One region of the Paenibacillus sp. JJ1722 genome, then DNA from elsewhere that is predicted to be linked to it. Evidence: riboswitches for the same ligand, from Rfam matches in the RefSeq annotation. Region 1 holds a riboswitch; the other holds the start of a gene.

Region 1 (9,694 bases):
CATGTTGCTCCGTGCACTACCCGGCTTGTTCGCCTTTTCGGGCTCAGCCATTATTCTTTCGCCTTTTCCGGCAGTGAGTGGCCATCCGGTCGTATGCGCTTTGGGCGGCGGAATCTGTATAGGGCTTGGCGCAGTGCTGGCAGCTCGTCACGGTGGTCTGCTCGATTCACTAGGACTTAACGAGTCAGACGATGGCCGTCCATCCACATTATTGCTAACACATCGCAAGATTCCGTTAATACAGATTGTTATGCTGTGTAATGGTCTGCTGCTCATTACGGCTGGCTTTGTGCTAGGCTGGGAGCCAGCTCTCTATTCAGCCTTATCCTGCCTCGCCGCCTATGAAACGACCCGGCTGATGTTTACTGGTCTGACGCGTATGGTTTGTGTTGTCAGCAAGAAACAGCAAACCATCGAAGATGCCATATATCGCAGGCTGCGTATACACAGCACGCCTGTTGTAGACTCTGCCCAGATAGAGGGCAAGATTAAAAGCGAATCTGAGGATAAAAAAGAACAAATGGTCATCGTTTACAGCGTTCATCTGTTGGATTTGCAGCGCTTTAAGGCAGTCATCCAAATGGCAGACCCGCAGGCTGAGATCATGTATATGAAACGATGGAAAGCTTAGCAAAGTAACACATCAAAAAACGCTTATCTACACTAATCCTTGTACATAGATTAGTGATGGATAAGCGTTTTGTAATTAACAATATATTAACGGATATTAATTTTGCATGATAAAATCATGTTCAATACTGCTGGCACTGTCAAAAGTACGAATAATATCATAACGGGTATTGCGCTGTGCTGGAACGTGACCCGTCTCGCGGATCAACTGTAGAATGGATTCAATGTTAACCTTATACGTTGCGCCTGCAGCGGAAACTACGTTTTCCTCAATCATGGTGCTGCCAAAATCATCGCAACCGTAGTACAACGATTTTTTACCGATTTCAGGTCCCATGGTTACCCATGAAGACTGAATATGCTTGATGTTATCCAATACAAGACGACTGATCGCAACGGTCTTCAAATATTCCTCTGGCGTCTGGCGTTCCTTCTTCAGATTGGTGTTGTCTGGCTGGAAGGTCCAAGGAATAAAGGCCAAAAATCCTTCAGAATTATATTTGTTTTCAATGCATTCGTCCTGAGCATCACGAACACGCAACAAATGCAGCGCACGCTCCTCCATCAACTCGCCAAAGCCGATAACCATCGTAGCAGTCGTGTTCATCCCAACCTTGTGAGCCGTTTGCATCACATCCATCCAATCACGCCAAGAGCCTTTGAGACGGCTAATTTTGCGGCGTGTGCGGTCATCCAAAATTTCTCCGCCTCCACCCGGAAGCGAATCCAATCCAGCTTCATGAATGGCTCGAATCGTGTCTTCCATGGATAGACCGGATTTTTCCTTCATTTTGTGAATTTCAGCTGGCGAGAAGGAGTGCATCGTAATATCGGGAAAACGCTCCTTGATAGCTTTCAGCAAATCCGTATAATAACTGAACGGCAGATTCGGATTCACACCGCCTTGCATTAGAATTTCGGTGCCACCTACATCCTGCGTTTCCTTGATCTTCTGAAAGATCACCTCGTCCGGCAAAACATAACCTTCATCAGAACCCGGTCTACGGTAAAAAGCGCAGAAGCGACAGTATACGTCACATACGTTCGTATAGTTAATATTTCGTCCGATGACGAAGGTTTTAATGGGATCGGGGTGCATGCGATTCATAACTTTATTCGCCGCATGACCTATTTTTTCTACCTCATCTGATTCGAACAAAGCAACGGTATCCTCTAAATTCAGGCGTTCGCCGCGTAGGGCTTTATCTAAAATATGGTCGATTACACTCATGGTGTATCCTCCTTCGCTGTCACAGGGCGACGAAATGAAAGACAGGACTTATGAACGAGAATGCTTTCACAAACCTGCGTTCGAACCCTGCCGTAATGTATGTTCATGACTGGCCTTGTATGTTGTCTGTGCTATTTAGCATAGTAAAACCTAATGATAATACTAACATATCTTTAGGTAAGGAACCATACTTATTCCCGCTTCTTTCTGCTTTTCACCTAGGAAAACAGGCAACTGCCAAGCTTATCTCAACATTGCATATAGACAAGAAATAGGAAAACAGAACTGAAAAGTGCATTTTTTCACACTGTCCTTCATGTCATTCTTATAGAAAACAGCAAGCCTCCTGAATGAATGGAAACTTGCTGTTTAGTACTGTACATATTTGCTCCCTGCCTGAAAACGACAAAGATACTACTGATGTGCTAACGCTCTAGCGCAGCGCCTCATCCAGATCACTAATCAGGTCGTCAATATCCTCCAGACCTACGGAGAAACGAAGTAATCCGTCCGTAATCCCGCGCTCCAATCGTACACTATGGGGCATAGCCGCGTGTGACATCATCGCCGGATACGACAAGATGCTTTCCACAGCTCCCAGACTCACCGCTACAATTGGAATACGTACGCGACTGAGGACTTCTTTTGCACGCTCACCAGAACCCACATCAAACGATATCACTGCACCATAACCGCTGGATTGACGCTCATGAACTTCACGTCCTGGATGATTCTCCAGACCCGGGTAGTACACCGCCTCAATGTCATTGCGCTCGTTCAGCCAATTGGCGAGCTTTGCTGCACTCTTTTCGCTGTGAGCCATACGAGCCTCCAGTGTCTTCATACCGCGCATGAGCAACCATGACTCCTGCGGAGCCAGCACGGTACCCAGTCCATTTTGGAGCTGCTTGATTTGTCTCCCCAGCGATTCGGTACGTGCTACTGCAAGTCCTGCCAGCACATCGCTGTGTCCGCCCAGAAACTTGGTCGCACTGTGCAATACAATATCGACACCCTGCTCAATCGGACGTTGATAATAAGGTGTCATAAAAGTATTATCCAATAGCGTCAAAAGTCCGTTATCCTGTGCCCAAGAGGTTATTCCTGCTACATCGGTAATTTTGAGTGTCGGATTGGACGGGGTTTCCATATATACAGCCCTTGTATTCTCCTGCAACGCCTCTTTCACATGGTTGAGGTCCGTCATGTCAACGAAGGTCGTTTCGATATTCATCCGTTTCAAAATGGAGGTCAGCAGTCGATATGTTCCTCCATATACGTCCTCGGAAACAATGACATGATCTCCAGCAGACAAGAGCATAAATGTAGTAGAGATGGCCGCCATACCTGATGCAAAGGCAAAACCGCTAGCTCCGCCTTCTAATAAGGCGATATAATCCTCCAAAGCTTGTCGTGTCGGATTACCTGAACGGCTATAGTCATGCTGTGGAGGATTAAAAATATCATGATGGTGAAAGGTAGAAGCTTGATAGATCGGGACGCTCGAAGCCCCCGTAACACTGTCAATTTCAGAGCCGAAATGCAGCAGCTTGGTAGCGAACTTCCGCTCTTTGTCCAGATCCTGGCCGATCCTTCTCGCATCCTCTATCATTGCTGCTCCCCTCCTTCTACTTCTTGACGTGCCGCTTCCAGCGCCGAACGCAAATCTTCAATTAGGTCGTCTGTATGCTCAATGCCGACGGAGAAACGCAACAGCCTGTCATCTACCCCGACTGCATCCCGAATTTCTGCTGGTATGTCCGCATGTGTCTGCACAGCGGGATAGGTCATTAATGATTCCACACCGCCGAGACTTTCCGCAAACGCAATGAGCTTAATGTGACGAAGCAAAGGCTCCACATAACGAGCATCCTTTACTTTAAAGGAGAAGATACCCGTATTTCCGCTGGATTGTTTATTTTGAATCTCACGACCTGGGTGGCCTTCGAGAGCTGGATAAAATACTTCCGCCACCGCCGGATGCGTCAGTAAATAGTTAGATAGCACTGTTGCATTATGCTGATGTCGGTCCATACGCAGCGCTAACGTCTTCATCCCCTTCATCAACTGATAGCAGTCGCTCGGGGAAAGCACGGCCCCTATGGAATTGTGCAGGAAGGAAATTTCAGCTGATAGCTCTTTGCCTTTGGTTACGATCAACCCTGCCAGCACATCGTTGTGTCCGCCCAAATATTTGGTTGCGCTATGTACCACAATATCCGCGCCCAGCTCCAATGGCCGCTGGAAATATGGGGTTAGCAGCGTATTATCTACAATGGTAAGCAACTGATGTTGTGATGCCCACTCGGCAACCGCTCGAATATCAGTGATCATCATTAACGGATTTGTAGGTGTTTCTATGAATACAGCTTTGGTATTCGGTCGACATGACTGTTCGAGTGCTTCAAGATCATTCGTATCCACATAACTTGCTGTTACACCAAATTTAGATAAAATACGCTCCAGCAAGCGATATGTCCCGCCATACAGATCCAGCGATACAATGAGGTGATCTCCCTGTCCAAACAATGCAAATACCGTTTGCAGCGCCGCCATACCTGAGCTACATGCAAAACCTGCATCACCCGATTCAAGTGCTGCAGAAGCCTCTTCCAGTACCTTTCGCGTAGGATTGATCGTCCGAATGTAATCAAATCCTGTGCTTTGACCTAGACGGGGATGGCGGAACGCCGTAGATTGGTAAATCGGGTAATTAACAGCCCCGGTTACTGGCTCCTCTACTGAACCGATTTGTGCCAATCTGCTTTCGATTTTCCACTGTTTCTCACTCATATGAATCCTCCTGTTAACTTCCATAGTGGGTGCTATAACATATCCTGCAAAAATGGATGTCAAAGACTATACTGCTGCGCTACTGCAAGGTGGTACTGTACAAGGGTAAACTACAAGCCCCTTTTTAAATCTGGGGCCCGATATCGTAAGGTGTTTCTTGGTATACATAATAGTTCAGCCAATTCGAGAATAATAAATTGGCGTGTGCCCGCCAGATTGAGGGTGGTGTGCGCTTGGGATCATCATTAGGAAAATAATTTTTGGGGACTTCAATATCCATTCCTTTGGCCACATCGCGGTCGTATTCCCATTTCAGGGAAAGCGGGTCATATTCAGAGTGCCCAGTTACAAAAATTTGTTTACCGTCAAGCGTGGCTACGAGGTACACTCCAGCTTCCTCGGATTCGGATAAAACTTCTAATTCGGCAATATGATCAATATCTTCCCGCCGAACCTCAGTATGTCGGGAGTGAGGAGCATAAAACAATTCATCAAAGCCGCGTAGCAATTTTACTTTAGGTTTAATCACGGTGTGTGGAAATACGCCAAAGCATTTGTAGTCGAGCCCGTATTTAGGGACATCGAAATGATGGTATAAGCCTGCCTGTGAGGCCCAACAGATATGCATGGTCGAAGTTACATTCGTTTTCGTCCATTCAAAGATTTGCTGGATCTCCTCCCAGTAGTTCACATCCTCAAACTCAAGCTGTTCAACCGGGGCTCCTGTAATGACCATGCCGTCAAAACGACTGTTCTTGATCTCGTCAAACGTTTTATAGAACATGTTCAAATATTCTTGCGATGTATTTTTGGATACATGAGATTTCATGTGCACCAGCGTGACGTCCACTTGCAGCGGCGTATTGCCGACCAAGCGCAACAGTTGGGTTTCCGTCGTCTCCTTTGTCGGCATTAAATTCAAAATGGCGATACGCAACGGACGAATATCCTGATGATAAGCCAAGCTTTCATCCATTACGAAAATATTTTCGCCCTCCAGCACTTCCTTGGCAGGTAGCGTGTCTGGGATTTTAATCGGCATGTAAACTCACTCCTTGTTCGGTAAGTTTTGCGAAAATCGTCTTGTTGAGATGCCGGGCATATAATAAAAAGACCTTTCTCAGGTTAGAGAAAGGTCATATTTGTATCCATATGCGCCTCTCTCATCTGTCAGGGCAACGCTCTTTGTACAAAGCGCGCGTCCTGCAAGAATTAGCACCGTGCGATTAAAATCGCCGGTTGCCGGGTATCATCGGGCTAGTCCCTCCACCTGCTCTTGATAAGATTTCGCTATATTCATTTTAGGTTCACAAAGTTCTTGTTGTTCACTTTAATGCATCGGCTGGGCTTCGTCAAGATGGGACTTTTAAATTTGTACCCTGCATTCACATTTTGTCTACCTTTTCCATAGGTTAAATCATATCCCTCCTATCGTTGAAGCTCTTGCCACTACTGTTGATTTAGCCCATGATTTTGCGCTTGAAAGGCCGTAGGCCGAGCGTTATACTATACAAGTGCTATTAGGCAAAAATATGGAGCAGTAGTGCAGATTTGAGTGTTTCCTGCGATACTGTGGCAATCTAAAAAAGAACATTTGAGAGGTGAATCCGGAATGGAAGGCGACCCGAGTCCGAATAGGCGGCGATCCCTGAACAACAGCATAGGAATGACTTCAGCTTGCCGAAAGACGGGACGCCAGGCTCTGCATGCTCCAAAAGCCTCCGGCTTTTGATGGGAGTGCACGCTTACCCGCACCGGCTAACTGGCTAACTGAGTCCATTCCTTATGCTTAAGGTAAACGTATTTCCGTTACGACGGAGCATAAGGAGTGACATATATGAAAATCCGTTTGGTCAACAACGGGGTTTTTACCCCTGTCGAAGAAATTGAAATGGCGCTTACTGCACCGGCAGAAGGTTTTTATTGGATTGATGCCGATGTCGATGATTTGGCAGTGCTTCAGCCTTTATTTTCCATGCATGATCTTGCAGTAGAAGACTGTTTGAGTGAAGAAGAACAGCGTCCGAAGATTGAAATTTATGAAAGCCATTATTTTATCGTTGTAAATAGCATTCGTTTTGATGATGAAGAAATATTTTTGCGAGCTTTGAACATTTTTCTCGGCCGCCATTTTATCATTACGGTGACCAAGCAGAAAATAAATGAGCTTCGTACCCTCAAGCCTATGCTGTGGGAGCAAGAAGTCAGCCAGCCTGACCGTTTTATGTATCTGTTGGTCGACTTGATTGTTGACAACTATTTTCTGGTTGGTGACCGGATTGAGGTCCGCATTGAGAAGCTGGAAGAAGATATTCTAATGCATACGAAAAAGTCGCATTTGAACGAAATCATCGGCTTACGAAGTGAGATTCTGTGGCTGAAAAAAGTGCTGGGTCCACAAAAAGAAGTCATCAATACCCTGAACAAACGGGATTTGCGGCTCATCGACGATCAATTGCAAAAATATTTCAGCGACATTTATGAAAATGCTGTGAAAATTTCGGAGACTTTTGAAACTTACCGCGACTTGATGGGTAACCTTCGAGAAGCTTATCAATCCAGTATCGCCAACCGTGCCAATGAAATTATGCGTGTGTTTACGGCAATTACGACCGTATTTATGCCATTGACAGTCATTACCGGAATATATGGGATGAACTTCGATAATATGCCTGAGCTTCATACACGTTATGGCTATTTTGTCGTCATTGGTATTATGGTGGCATTAGGTGTCAGTATGTTCTGTATTTTCCGCAAGAAAGACTGGGTTTAAAAAGAACAGGGGGAAAAGTACCGAGTTGGATACTTTTTTCGATTTTCAGCTTGGTCATAAAAAGCAGCAGCCGTGTCCTGTGTGGAACTCGCTGCTGCTTTTTAGTATGTTGAACCCTGAATGTACTTTAATACTTCAGCTTTATTCAATCAGTTCTATATTATCCAACATGTCGGTCGGGTACCTGCTGATGACGAAACCGTATACGGATCAGACGCAGACGCTCGTAAATTTGATCCAGTCCTGTTTCGGTTGCCTTTTCTTCCCCATACACTTTCAGCATGACGGGCTTGAGCAGCGCATCCCCCAACTCTTCATAAGCAGACCAGATGGCTGCCTGCTCTTCCTCAGATACATTCACCAATTCCTTGCGGATCAGCTTCTCCATATCAATGCCATCCCTGTCCAAATGCTCCACAGCTTCAATCATCTCTCTACGATGCAAACCTGTCTTCATTCCGATATGCTCCAGTGAAAGACCGTCCGAAATGCCTTCGATAATCGTTCTAGTTAGGCTGAATTTGTTCAGCTCCTGCCTGTACTGGTTCTCTTTTTGCTTGTATAGCCATGACAAAAAAACTTCTTCTTCCAGCGTCTCTGTTACCCAGTTTAACGGAAATGGTGTGGTCCGGTCATTTTGTGTCGTAATAGCCAATAGCTCCGTCCCATATTGCGACACTTTACCCTGCCCCATACCAGGCAGTTCCAACAGTTCTTCTTCGGTATGGGGAAGATAGACGCTAATGAGTCGAAGCAGCCGATTCGTAGCGATAAAATAAGGTGCTTTTCGTTCCGTTGCTGCCTTTTGCCGTCTCCACATCGTCAACTGCTCATACACTTCATCACGTGGAAACAAATCACTGTAGCAATACAGCTTTTGCAGCGTTTGTCCTCGTCCTGATGATCCTTCTTGCTCATGAAATACGCCATGGATTAAGGGCCTATAGCCCTCAGCCATTTTGAGCGCCAGCTCATGACGGTATACATGTAGTAATTCCTGCCACAAGCTGCCCTCATACCAAAGGTCGTCTATACTTTCATCCGGGACATGCTGTGTGCTCCAGCCTGCACTCCATCCCCCTTCATGCTGCCCAATCCATACCTGAGCAAAGTCCTCATAGCCCTGTTCATTTCGTTTGGACAAGCGATTTAAAAATACAATATCCATGATTTCTTCCTCCCTCATATCGTTGAAAGACAGTCCCGCACAACACAAAAACGCAAAAAAAAGCACCCATCCTGCGTATTCGCAAGAAAGGTGCTTCCCTTTTTGAGCCGTACTATACTGTTGCCTATATAATAACCGTACCTTGGAGTGCCGTCAACCATAAATTCTAATGATTCAGCTTTTCCTTTGCCAATGCCAGAGCACCGCACAATCCAGCATTGTCACCCAATCCCGGAGATACGATATATTGCTCAATATCTGTTGCCAGACTCGAATGCTGTACGTATCCGTTCAAAAGTTCTTGAAGCTTGGTACGAATGAGCGGGAACAGTTGGTCCTGCTTCATCACTCCCCCGCCCATAATAATTTTTTGCGGTGACAGGATTAATACATAGCTCATTAAAGCCTGTGCCAGATAGTACGCTTCCATTTCCCAGGCCGAGTGATCGACAGAAAGCTCATGTCCTTTAACCTTCCATCTTTTTTCGAGCGCAGGACCTGCTGCCAGTCCCTCCAAACAATCTCCGTGATAAGGACATGTCCCCTCGTAAGTATCTTCTGGGTGACGACGTACCAGAATATGCCCCATTTCCGGGTGGGATAATCCATGTATCAGCTTTCCACCAACCAAAGCACCCGCCCCGATGCCTGTACCTATCGTAATATACAGACAGTTGTCCAATCCTTTGGCGGCACCCCAAATAGACTCACCAAGTGCTGCTCCATTCACATCCGTGTCAAACCCCATAGGCACATCAAAATGCTCTTTCAGTTTGCCAATCAGATTGTAATTTCCCCAATGTGGCTTTGGCGTTGTTGTAATATAGCCATATGTATCACTACCTTCGATAGGATCAATCGGCCCGAACGAGCCTACGCCCAATGCTTCAATGCCCTTGCCTTCAAAAAATGCGATGACATTCTCCATTGTTTCTGCTGGGGTGGTTGTTGGAAAGCTCGCCCGTTCCAGTACCTCTCCACGTTCGTTGCCAATTCCACATACAAATTTGGTACCGCCTGCCTCAATTGCTCCCAATACTGTCATAGTTGCTGTTGTCCCCTTTCGATAATCCGGTTCTCTCTCCACTATATTCACCTG
Region 2 (9,694 bases), 2.9 Mb from region 1:
CAAATTTCCCGCGAGCATTTCATCCCCATTACTCACACCATGCAGCATCTGCTGCCTCGGAATACGCTGGTCTGCCTGACAAAGGCAGGCCTGATTCTCGGGTTTTATAACAACAAAAACTTGTGTTAGATCGACGAGACACCAGACCATTTGCCGGGGACACGGTAGCGAAAGGAAGGCGGATTTTGATGAAAAATTTCGTTATTCTGGGGGGCGGCTATGGTGGCCTTACCATTGCCAAAGAATTGCTGGATAAACACATTCCCGACGATGTTCAAGTTATTTTAGTGGATCGAATGCCCTTTCAGGGGTTGAAAACAGAGTACTATGCCCTCGCGGCAGGTACGGTTTCTGATTTTGATTTGCGGGTGCATTTTCCAGATGAACAACGTCTTATTCGCAAATACGGAGAAGTCACCTCGATGGATCTAGAGAATAAGATTGTCAATTTTCAAGACGGTGAACCCTTGCCCTATGACCAGCTTGTCATTGCGTTGGGTTGTACCGACCGCTTTCACAATACACCGGGGGCTGAAGAACACAGCTGTACGATCCAGTCGTTTAACCATACCCGCCAAACCTATCTGCGCTTGAACGAAATCAAGCCATATGGACATGTCCATATTGTAGGCGGCGGTCTTAGCGGTGTTGAGATTGCTGCGGAGTTACGTGAAAGCCGCACGGATTTGAATATTACCATTATGGATCGGGGCGAGCGGGTGCTGTCGGCATTCCCGCAACGTTTGTCTGCCTATGTACATGCTTGGTTCAAGGAGCATCAGGTTAATGCCCTGAATCATGTTGCGGTTTCCCGTATTGAGCCGGGGGCTATTTATAACCGCGACGAGCAAATTGTAACGGATGCAGTGGTATGGACAGCGGGGATTCAGCCGGTAAAAATCGTGCAGGATTTAGCCGTCCCTAAAGACCCTCAGGGTCGTATCGTGCTCAACGAGTATTATCAAATACCGGATCATCCTGAGGTGTATGTGGTCGGAGACTGTGCGAGCCTTCCCTACTCTCCAAGCGCTCAGGCGGCAGAAGTGCAAGGGGAGCAAATCGCACACATTGTACGCGACCTGTGGAAAGGCCAAACGCCTCACCCGCATCCTTTAAAGCTGCGCGGTACATTAGGCGCACTTGGCAAGAAGGCCGGGTTCGGCTATGGCTTTATGGGCAGTACCTCATTGCGCGGACGAGTACCACGCCTGCTTAAAAGCGGCGTGCTCTGGAAGTCCAAACGCCATTTTGGCTAACCGCATGCTCAACAAACAAAGAAGACCCGCTCCCAGAGCAGGTCTTCTTTGTTTGTTGAGTGTATGATGATGTATATTTCCTATACAAAAGGAAGCTGGTTAAACGGACCATTCTATTTCAATCCAAATCTAGGTTATCCCATGCTTCAGCTTCCTTAATTTTGTTCATAATCACTTCGTACAGAAGCTCTGCTGAATCTGCGGATACAATCTCACCGTTGACCATCGCATAGGGTTCGGCGTTGCACTGACCACAATTGCTTAGGCATCCGTATTCAATCACATCATAATCTGGATTCTGCTCCAGCTTGGACATGATCTCATCGGTACCCCAATGCATATTACTGGTGCAAAACTCAATAATAGGCCTTAACATTTTTTCACCTGCTTTGGATGACGGGCATTTTAATTTGGCCCGCTTTGTAATATAATAATAAAGGTATAGGAAAGGAGTTGAATTCTAATGAGCGAAACACAAAGCGTTCAAATGTATGATGAAGTAGCAGATGTACTGGATAAGCTCCGTCCGTTCCTGCAACGCGATGGTGGCGACGTTGAGCTGGTTGACGTTGAAGACGGCATCGTTAAGCTGAAGCTAGTAGGCGCTTGCGGCAGTTGCCCAAGTTCCACAATCACGCTGAAAGCAGGGATTGAACGCGCTCTTCTCGAAGAAGTCGACGGCGTCCAAGAAGTGGTACAAGTATTCTAATGCTTGATGCATAATGATCATGAGAGTCTTGACTTCGGTAACGAAGCTCAAGACTCTTTTTTGTGTTACAGCGTCTGAAGGATCACTTAAGCTTATATGGTTGGGCGAATGGGATCTAAACCTCCCGATACATCCATAATATTGCCTGTTATAAAATCCGAATGCTCCTCACATAAATAGGCGATCACTCGCGCAATGTCCTCCCCGCTCCCCGGACGTCCACGCGGTGTCTCTTTATCCTGCATGCCGATGACATCGGCGATTGACATTTCCTTATTTGCTCCTCGGATATCCCCTGGACAGATCATATTGACCGTAATGCCATAAGGAGCTTCCTCTACAGCCAGTGACTTTGTAAAAGACACCAGCCCCACCTTGGCGGCTGCGTAGACGGCGCGATGCGGCCAAGCCCTTGCTTCTCCAGCATGACCAAAGCCAAAATGAATAATACGTCCCCATTGCTGGCTACGCATGTGGGGCAATACCAAATGATCCAGCAGCATGGTACCAACCAGATTTCCTTGTATCATGGCATGAATCTCAGCTACACTGTAATCCGCAAACAGACGGCGTTCCCGGATGAACGGTCCGGCATTGTTCACCATAATATCGACTCCACCCAGCCGATCCTGTACTTCACCAATCAGCCTCGTGATATCTTCCTGAACAGAGATATCCCCTTGTAAAGACAGGCAGCGTACTCCCTTAGACTCAATCACCCGCTTAAGCGCTTCGGCTTCTGCTTGGCTATGCACATAATTTAGCGCAATATTACAGCCTTCATCCGCCAGACGCAAAGCGGTCGTTTTACCTAAACCTTTGGCACTGCCGGTTATGAATGCGACTTTATCTCTCAACAATTTTCCTCCTGTTCACAGAGAACGGTCACCCCCAAGTATAAAATATTTAAGCTTCCCCTACAACTCCATCCAAAAAGAAACCCCAGTCCTCTTGTTCAAGAGAATCTGGGGTTTGCGTGCAATGCGTTCTCGTTCCCTGCTTAAAATGCTGGAATAATCGCGCCTTGGTATTTATCTTCGATGAATTTTTTAGTTTCTGGAGATTGCAAAGCTTTGATCAGCTTCTGAATCGCTTCGGAATCTTTATTATCAGGACGTGCTACCAGAACGTTAGCATAAGGAGAATCTTTATCTTCCAGTGCCAGTGCATCCTTCGTTGGATTCAGCTTCGCTTCCAGAGCGTAGTTCGTGTTGATCAACGCAATATCCACTTCAGGCAACTGACGTGGCAGCATAGCCGCCTCAAGCTCCTTGAATTTCAGGTTTTTCTTATTTTCAGTAATATCTTTTACCGTAGCTTCAATGTTGCTTGCGTCTTTCAGCTTGATCAGACCTTGTTTCTCCAACAAGAGCAATGCGCGGCCTCCGTTTGTCGCATCGTTCGGAATGGCTACAGTTGCGCCATCTGGGATTTCATCAAGCTTTTTATATTTTTGGGAGTAGATACCGAATGGCTCCAAATGAACTGCGCCCACAGAAACCAGATCCATTTTGCGCTCTTTGTTCATCACATCCAGGTAAGGTACATGTTGAAAGAAGTTAGCATCCAGTTGCTTGTCAAACAATTGTACGTTCGGCTGTACATAGTCGTTAAACTGAACGACTTGGAGACGAACCCCTTCTTTTTCCAACTGAGGCTTGATCGCTTCCAAAATTTCCGCATGCGGCACAGGAGAAGCTCCAACTTTCAGCTCCACTTCACGTGGTGATCCGCCTGTATTTTGGTTCGCATTGTTTGTATCCGATGTTGTGCTCTTTGTACCGCAAGCCGCCAGCACCGCAATTAATGTCAAGCTTAGTACAGCCAATACCCATTTCTTCATGTTATTACCCCTCCAATAATTTGTAATATTCAGGATCAGACGTCCTGATCAATAAGGATATCTATATGTTTTCCCTATTTTCGAGTATAATGCCGCACGAGACGATCTCCCGCCATTTGCAGCAATTGTACCAATACGACCATCAGCACGACCGCAACGATCATGACAGCCGTTTCATAACGATAATAGCCGTAGTTGATAGCCAGTGTACCCAGTCCACCGCCCCCGATCATCCCGGACATTGCCGTGTAGGATACGAGTGTAACGACGGTAATGGTTAATGCAGCGAGCAGACCCGGAAGTGCCTCACGTAACAGCACACGCCGGATAATTTGTCCTGTCGAGGCACCCATCGCTTGTGCGGCTTCAATGACACCCTTGTCCACTTCACGCAGAGACGTTTCGACAAGACGTGCGAAGAATGGGGCAGCCCCGATAACCAACGGCGGAATGGTTCCAAGCACCCCGGTCGAGGTACCTACCAGCGATCGTGTAAAAGGAATAAGTGCAACGATCAAAATAATAAATGGTACGGAACGTAAAATGTTAACGATGAATGATAATACAATGTATATCACCTTCATCAGAGTTAACGAGGAGCGACTCGCCAGAAACAATAATATACCGAGCGGCAAACCAATAATGAGGGTGAACAAAGCGGATGCCCCGAGCATCTGAAGGGTTTCCAGAGTAGAATTCCCTAGCTCTTCCCAACTCACTTGTGAAAAATCAAGTTCGCTCATTGTCCGATCACCTCCACATCAAGTCCTTGCCCAGACACTTCGCGCAGCGTTTGCTCTATATCCTCATGATTTCCTTCAAAACGAACGATCAGCTGTCCATAGGGTACATTTTTAATCGTAGATATGGTTCCCTGCAAGATCGCAAAATCAACACCAGTGCTTCGAGCCGTACGCGACAGAATCGCATCATATGTTTTACTGCCCAAGAAGGAGATACGTACCACCTGCGCCGACTCACCGCCACCTGCTGCCGCAATCGCTGCTTGCAGCTCCTCGGGATGTTCTGACTCCCGTTGGATAAAGTCCTTGGTTACCTGGTGCTGTGGCTTCAAAAATACTTCCGCCACTGGGCCTTGCTCCACGATGTCGCCCTGATGAATGACGCCAACTCGATCACAAATGCTTTGAATGACATGCATTTCATGTGTAATCAGCACGATGGTTAAATTAAAGCGCTGATTAATATCCAACAGCAATTTCAGGATAGACCCCGTCGTCTGCGGATCAAGCGCTGAAGTCGCTTCGTCACACAGCAATACATGAGGATCACTAGCCAGCGCCCGTGCAATTCCTACCCGCTGTTTCTGTCCACCTGAGAGCTGTGACGGATACTTTCCACTGTGTTCTTCCAGACCCACCAGTTCCAGCAGCTCACGAACTTTCATGTCCAGCTTTTCCCTGGGAGTGTTAACCAACCGCAAAGGAAATGCAATATTGTCATACACCGTTGCCGAAGATAACAAATTAAAATGCTGAAAAATCATTCCGATTTTTCGACGTTGCTTCTGTAACTGGGATTGACTCACAGTAGCGAGGTTTACCCCGTCTACCCATACTTCGCCTGAAGTAGGGCGTTCCAATAAATTAATACAGCGGATCAATGTACTTTTCCCCGCCCCGGAGTGACCAATCACTCCGAATATTTCTCCACGCTTTATAGAAAGATTCAACCCAGATAGCGCATTAACGCGTCGGTTGCCTTTGCCATAATGCTTGGTTAACTGCTTAAGCTCTATCAACGTGCTGCGACCCCCTTCACTTCTTCCTTACCCTTTTAACCAGTTGTCATCTCTCAGGATTGTATAAAATCGCTATTTATTTATACAAAAAAGAGCCCCTTTCACAGAATGAAAAGGGCCCCACCTTGCGAACCTTTTCTCATCTGCCAAAATCGCTATAACTCTAGCGGTTTTGTAGGAATTAGCACCATCATGTTCCCTCCCAGTGTATTACACCGGGAAAGAACGGGTTGCCGGGCTTCATCGGGCCAGTCCCTCCACCTCTCTGGATAAGAAAAATATGTTAAACTCCAGCTTTAGCTGTCCGTTAAGTTTATATAAAAAAACATAATTCAAGCATTTTTCTGAAACTAGGTTTCAGTATAGATAGTTTACATTGCTTTGTCAAAGGATATTTTCTATCATATTTTTGGGCGTACTGCCCGGTTCTCCCATTGTTTCGCAGTATAAGTAAAGGCGTTTGACAGCGACCGACACACCATTTCCAAGCCCTGCTGCAAATCTTCTAAATGGTGATCGAGGTCCTCCAGTTGGATTTTTCCATACAAAGCTCGGTGTCGTTGCCAGAGATCATCCTGCATTTCCGTATTCATATAGTGTATCTCCGTATTCCGACGCTTACGCAGCCGATTGATGGCATCGTTGTATGTGTCCTTGATATCAATTAAATTATCGGTCAATACAGGATGCATTTTGAGATACTTGAGCTGCCGCAACACGGTAAAATACGAATAGTGAGCCTTATACTGCCCTGTTTTTAAATCACACAGATCATTTAGCCAGTTGCCCAGCTTATCTAAAATGGAGAATACCCTCACAAACCCATCTTTATAAAAGAAAACATATAATGCATAGTCGGATTTTTCATCCTCGCTCATATCTTCAGCATATCCAGCTTTCACTTTCATACGGAAAAAGGCGGCAGCATGATGGCTCTGCTCCAGTTCATCCAGAGATGACATTAGACCGCGTGTCAAAATATCCGCCTTCCGAAAATCGTGGGTCGGATCTCCACCAGCCTGAATTTGCCGCTCCAGCAGGTTCAACATATCTGACATGCTATTCATGGCATCTAGCAGGATGCCTTTGTTCACACGTGGTGGCTCACCCAGTAGCTTGCGTATCATGCTTACGCCTCCTTATAAATGTAGAATCCGGCTGTAGGTTTAATTAGGGCGTCAAGCGAAATAACTCGTCCATCGTTGATCTACAAGCTTCACAATATCCTCACGCGGTAACACCTCATCCGGATACCCTGGCTTCATACGCGCATCCACTACAATCGGCAGCTTATAGTTCAGATGATGCAAACGCACTTCGCTGTCCGCGTACATATCCGTAGCCGGGTTAAAGCGTGTGAATACCGTCCACAGGAACGAGGCTTGAGAGCGAACGACTTCTTTGGCATCGTCCACAATGAAGACGAGCGGCCACTCTTGCTCACCCGCTGCTAATCGCTCCAAAACACGTGCCGCCAGCTCAGGCTCCTGCTCAAAGGACGCACCCGATACGACGAGGCAACCTCCGCAATAGGGCTCAATTTCACGAATTCCCGGCAGATCGCCTCCCTCATAAGCACGAGGCAATTCACGTACAGGCTCACCTATCCCCATCAGAATCGCCTTACTACCATGATTCAGCTTGCGGCCTGTGTAATCGAGTGTATCGTGTGACGTGTGATTGAAAATAAATAAATCCCTTGCTGGATTAAATCGCTCCAGAATGGTTTCCAGCAGCAGGTTAAAGTCAGATAAATCAATTACTCGATCCGTCAGCATCAGGAACTTGGTCAACGACAATTGACCTTGACCCAAAATAGTAAAACCGGATACAAGCGCTTCACGGGAGTAGCTTTCACGTACGACTGCCGCTGCTAGCGCATGTACACCCGTTTCCGCATACGCCCACAGGGACTTGACGGAAGGCATCACAAGCGGATATGCAGGCGACAGCAGACGTTGCAAAAACTCACCGAGATAGTAGTCTTCTTGCCGAGGCTTACCTACAATGGTTGCCGGATAAATGGCATCCTTGCGGTGATGCATATGTTTGACATGAAATACAGGGAAATCATGCTGTAATGAGTAATAGCCAAAATGATCACCAAACGGGCCTTCCGGACGGCGTTCATGAGGCGGTACATAACCGCTGATTGCAAATTCTGCTTCTGCTGGAATCCGGTGACCCCCGAGCGGGTCTTCTGTCATGGGCAGCTTGCCTCCCATAATAAGCGAAGCCAGCAACAGCTCAGGCAAGTTTTCCGGTGCTGGCGCAATGGCAGACGCAATCAGGGCAGGCGGGCCACCGATGATAATCGTCGTAGGCAATGGCTCATTACGCAGTTCCGCTTCATGATAATGAAAACCGCCGCCTTTATGAATTTGCCAGTGAATGCCCGTCGTCTGATCATCATAAATCTGAATGCGGTACATCCCCAAATTATGATCCTTGGGCTGACCTGGCTTCTCAGTATACACGAGTGGAAGCGTAATAAACGGCCCTCCATCCTCATGCCAACTGGTCACTTTAGGCAGTGGTGCCAGCGGAGCCTCTGTACGGCGAACTCCCAATACAGGGGCCTCGCTATGAGATACTGTTTTTAGCCCTACTTTTAGCATGTCCTTAATCAGGCCACGTTCATTCCACAATGCTTTGGGTGTAGGTGGAAACAATGTTTTGGTCGCTCCTACAATCGCATCCATCAGTTGCTCTGGGCGCGGACCAAAAGCCATGTCCACACGGCGATTTGTGCCAAACAGATTACTGGCTACAGGAAACGGGGTTCCTTTTACATTCGTGAACAGAAGTGCCGGCCCTTCTTCCTCAATGACTCTTCGATGAATCTCAGCCAGCTCCAGGTAAGGATCGACAGGTGCCTCTATAATTTTAAGATGATTTTCTTTACGCAGCGCTTCAATAAATTGGCGCAAATTCTGGTAGATCAACTGGACGACTCCTCCTAAGCAAATCAAGCCCTCGAGAAACTCGCGGGCCTGGTTTGTTTCTTATATACTATTATACGTGTTTAAACGCCTCTTGGGCAAAAATCCGCTTGACTATGATCTATGAAACGCTTAGGTACGTTGTGCTTGGGTCGGAACAAGCTTGCGGTCCGGTGACAATTGCCATACACGATAGCTCAGATAAGCCAAGATGGAGAACAACGATGCAATCACCAGCATATGTCCCAGCACGATAAACATGTAGATTTCAGGTTTGTTGACGTACAACAAGATAATTCCAATCACCACTTGAAGCAAGATTAACAAGACCGATACGACACCCAATATACGGATATCCCGGTGGTTCGGGTGATAACGGTATGAGTAGTGACCCACAGCCAAGATAATGACGAACAGCAGACCAGCTGAAATCTGATGAAGCAGCAGTGGAGATATGAAGCCCCCAATATTTACAACCTTCTGGATGACCGAGTGACTAAGCAACGCCCCTGAATAGACAGCAATATAGGTATAGATCGTCGATAACCATATAAAGTTACGAAAGCCCCGACTGACAGGCCCAGGAATCAGACGCGGGGTGTGGCGTGAATCTGCATGCTCCTGCCAGGCCCCCAACGTCATCATAGTCGCACTGGCAAAGGCGATAAGCGCAAAGCCAAAATGCAGTCCCATGACTGCAGCCGATTGGGAGAAGACGACAGCCAACGCCCCCATTGCACCTTGTATGATGACAAACATGAGCGTGAGCAGCGAGAATAGCTGCAAATCCTTCCGATGCTTCATAAACAGCAAAAAGCCAACAAATGAGGCGATAGAAAGAATCCCGGCCATGGCACTGACGGAGCGATGAGAGAACTCAATAAGGGATGCGATCGTATGTGCCGGAACCAGCTTACCATTGCACAGCGGGAATTCCCGGCCACAGCCGAGACCAGAATCCGTTCGCGTCACGACACCTCCACCGAAGGTAGCCAAAAACATGACAATACATGTTACGAGTGCCAGCCATTTTAATATTCTGATTTTGTTATTCAAAGAATTCACCCGTATCCTTCCAAATATAATATTTATTCACTTTATATGTTGTGAAATGATCACTTAATGTAATTATAACTGATATATCGTTCCTTGACATACGAGCTTTGTTGACAAAATGTGAAC

What was found. Region 1 has a riboswitch for S-adenosylmethionine ahead of metA (homoserine O-acetyltransferase MetA). Riboswitches for the same ligand answer to the same signal wherever they lie in the genome.
Region 2: it holds a riboswitch for S-adenosylmethionine, as region 1 does, so the genes downstream of both, ACM1ND_RS21820 (methionine ABC transporter ATP-binding protein) here and metA (homoserine O-acetyltransferase MetA) in region 1, are expected to answer to the same signal.

Annotation. Positions count from the first base shown of each region.
Region 1 covers NZ_CP182500.1:1,744,730-1,754,423, reverse strand. The annotation lists gene ACM1ND_RS07785 (YitT family protein) at 1-631, shown strand, start outside; gene mqnC (cyclic dehypoxanthinyl futalosine synthase) at 728-1,861, opposite strand; gene ACM1ND_RS07775 (aminotransferase class V-fold PLP-dependent enzyme) at 2,295-3,473, opposite strand; gene ACM1ND_RS07770 (PLP-dependent transferase) at 3,470-4,654, opposite strand; gene metA (homoserine O-acetyltransferase MetA) at 4,779-5,696, opposite strand; SAM riboswitch class I at 5,815-5,940, opposite strand; gene corA (magnesium/cobalt transporter CorA) at 6,492-7,427, shown strand; gene ACM1ND_RS07755 (HRDC domain-containing protein) at 7,588-8,595, opposite strand; gene ACM1ND_RS07750 (ROK family protein) at 8,762-9,640, opposite strand.
Region 2 covers NZ_CP182500.1:4,900,623-4,910,316, forward strand. The annotation lists gene ACM1ND_RS21790 (NAD(P)/FAD-dependent oxidoreductase) at 189-1,256, shown strand; gene ACM1ND_RS21795 (YuzB family protein) at 1,375-1,632, opposite strand; gene ACM1ND_RS21800 (NifU family protein) at 1,720-1,965, shown strand; gene ACM1ND_RS21805 (SDR family oxidoreductase) at 2,058-2,822, opposite strand; gene ACM1ND_RS21810 (MetQ/NlpA family ABC transporter substrate-binding protein) at 2,966-3,808, opposite strand; gene ACM1ND_RS21815 (methionine ABC transporter permease) at 3,883-4,551, opposite strand; gene ACM1ND_RS21820 (methionine ABC transporter ATP-binding protein) at 4,548-5,570, opposite strand; SAM riboswitch class I at 5,707-5,846, opposite strand; gene ACM1ND_RS21825 (Cthe_2314 family HEPN domain-containing protein) at 5,972-6,697, opposite strand; gene ACM1ND_RS21830 (UbiD family decarboxylase) at 6,749-8,515, opposite strand; gene ACM1ND_RS21835 (COX15/CtaA family protein) at 8,645-9,577, opposite strand.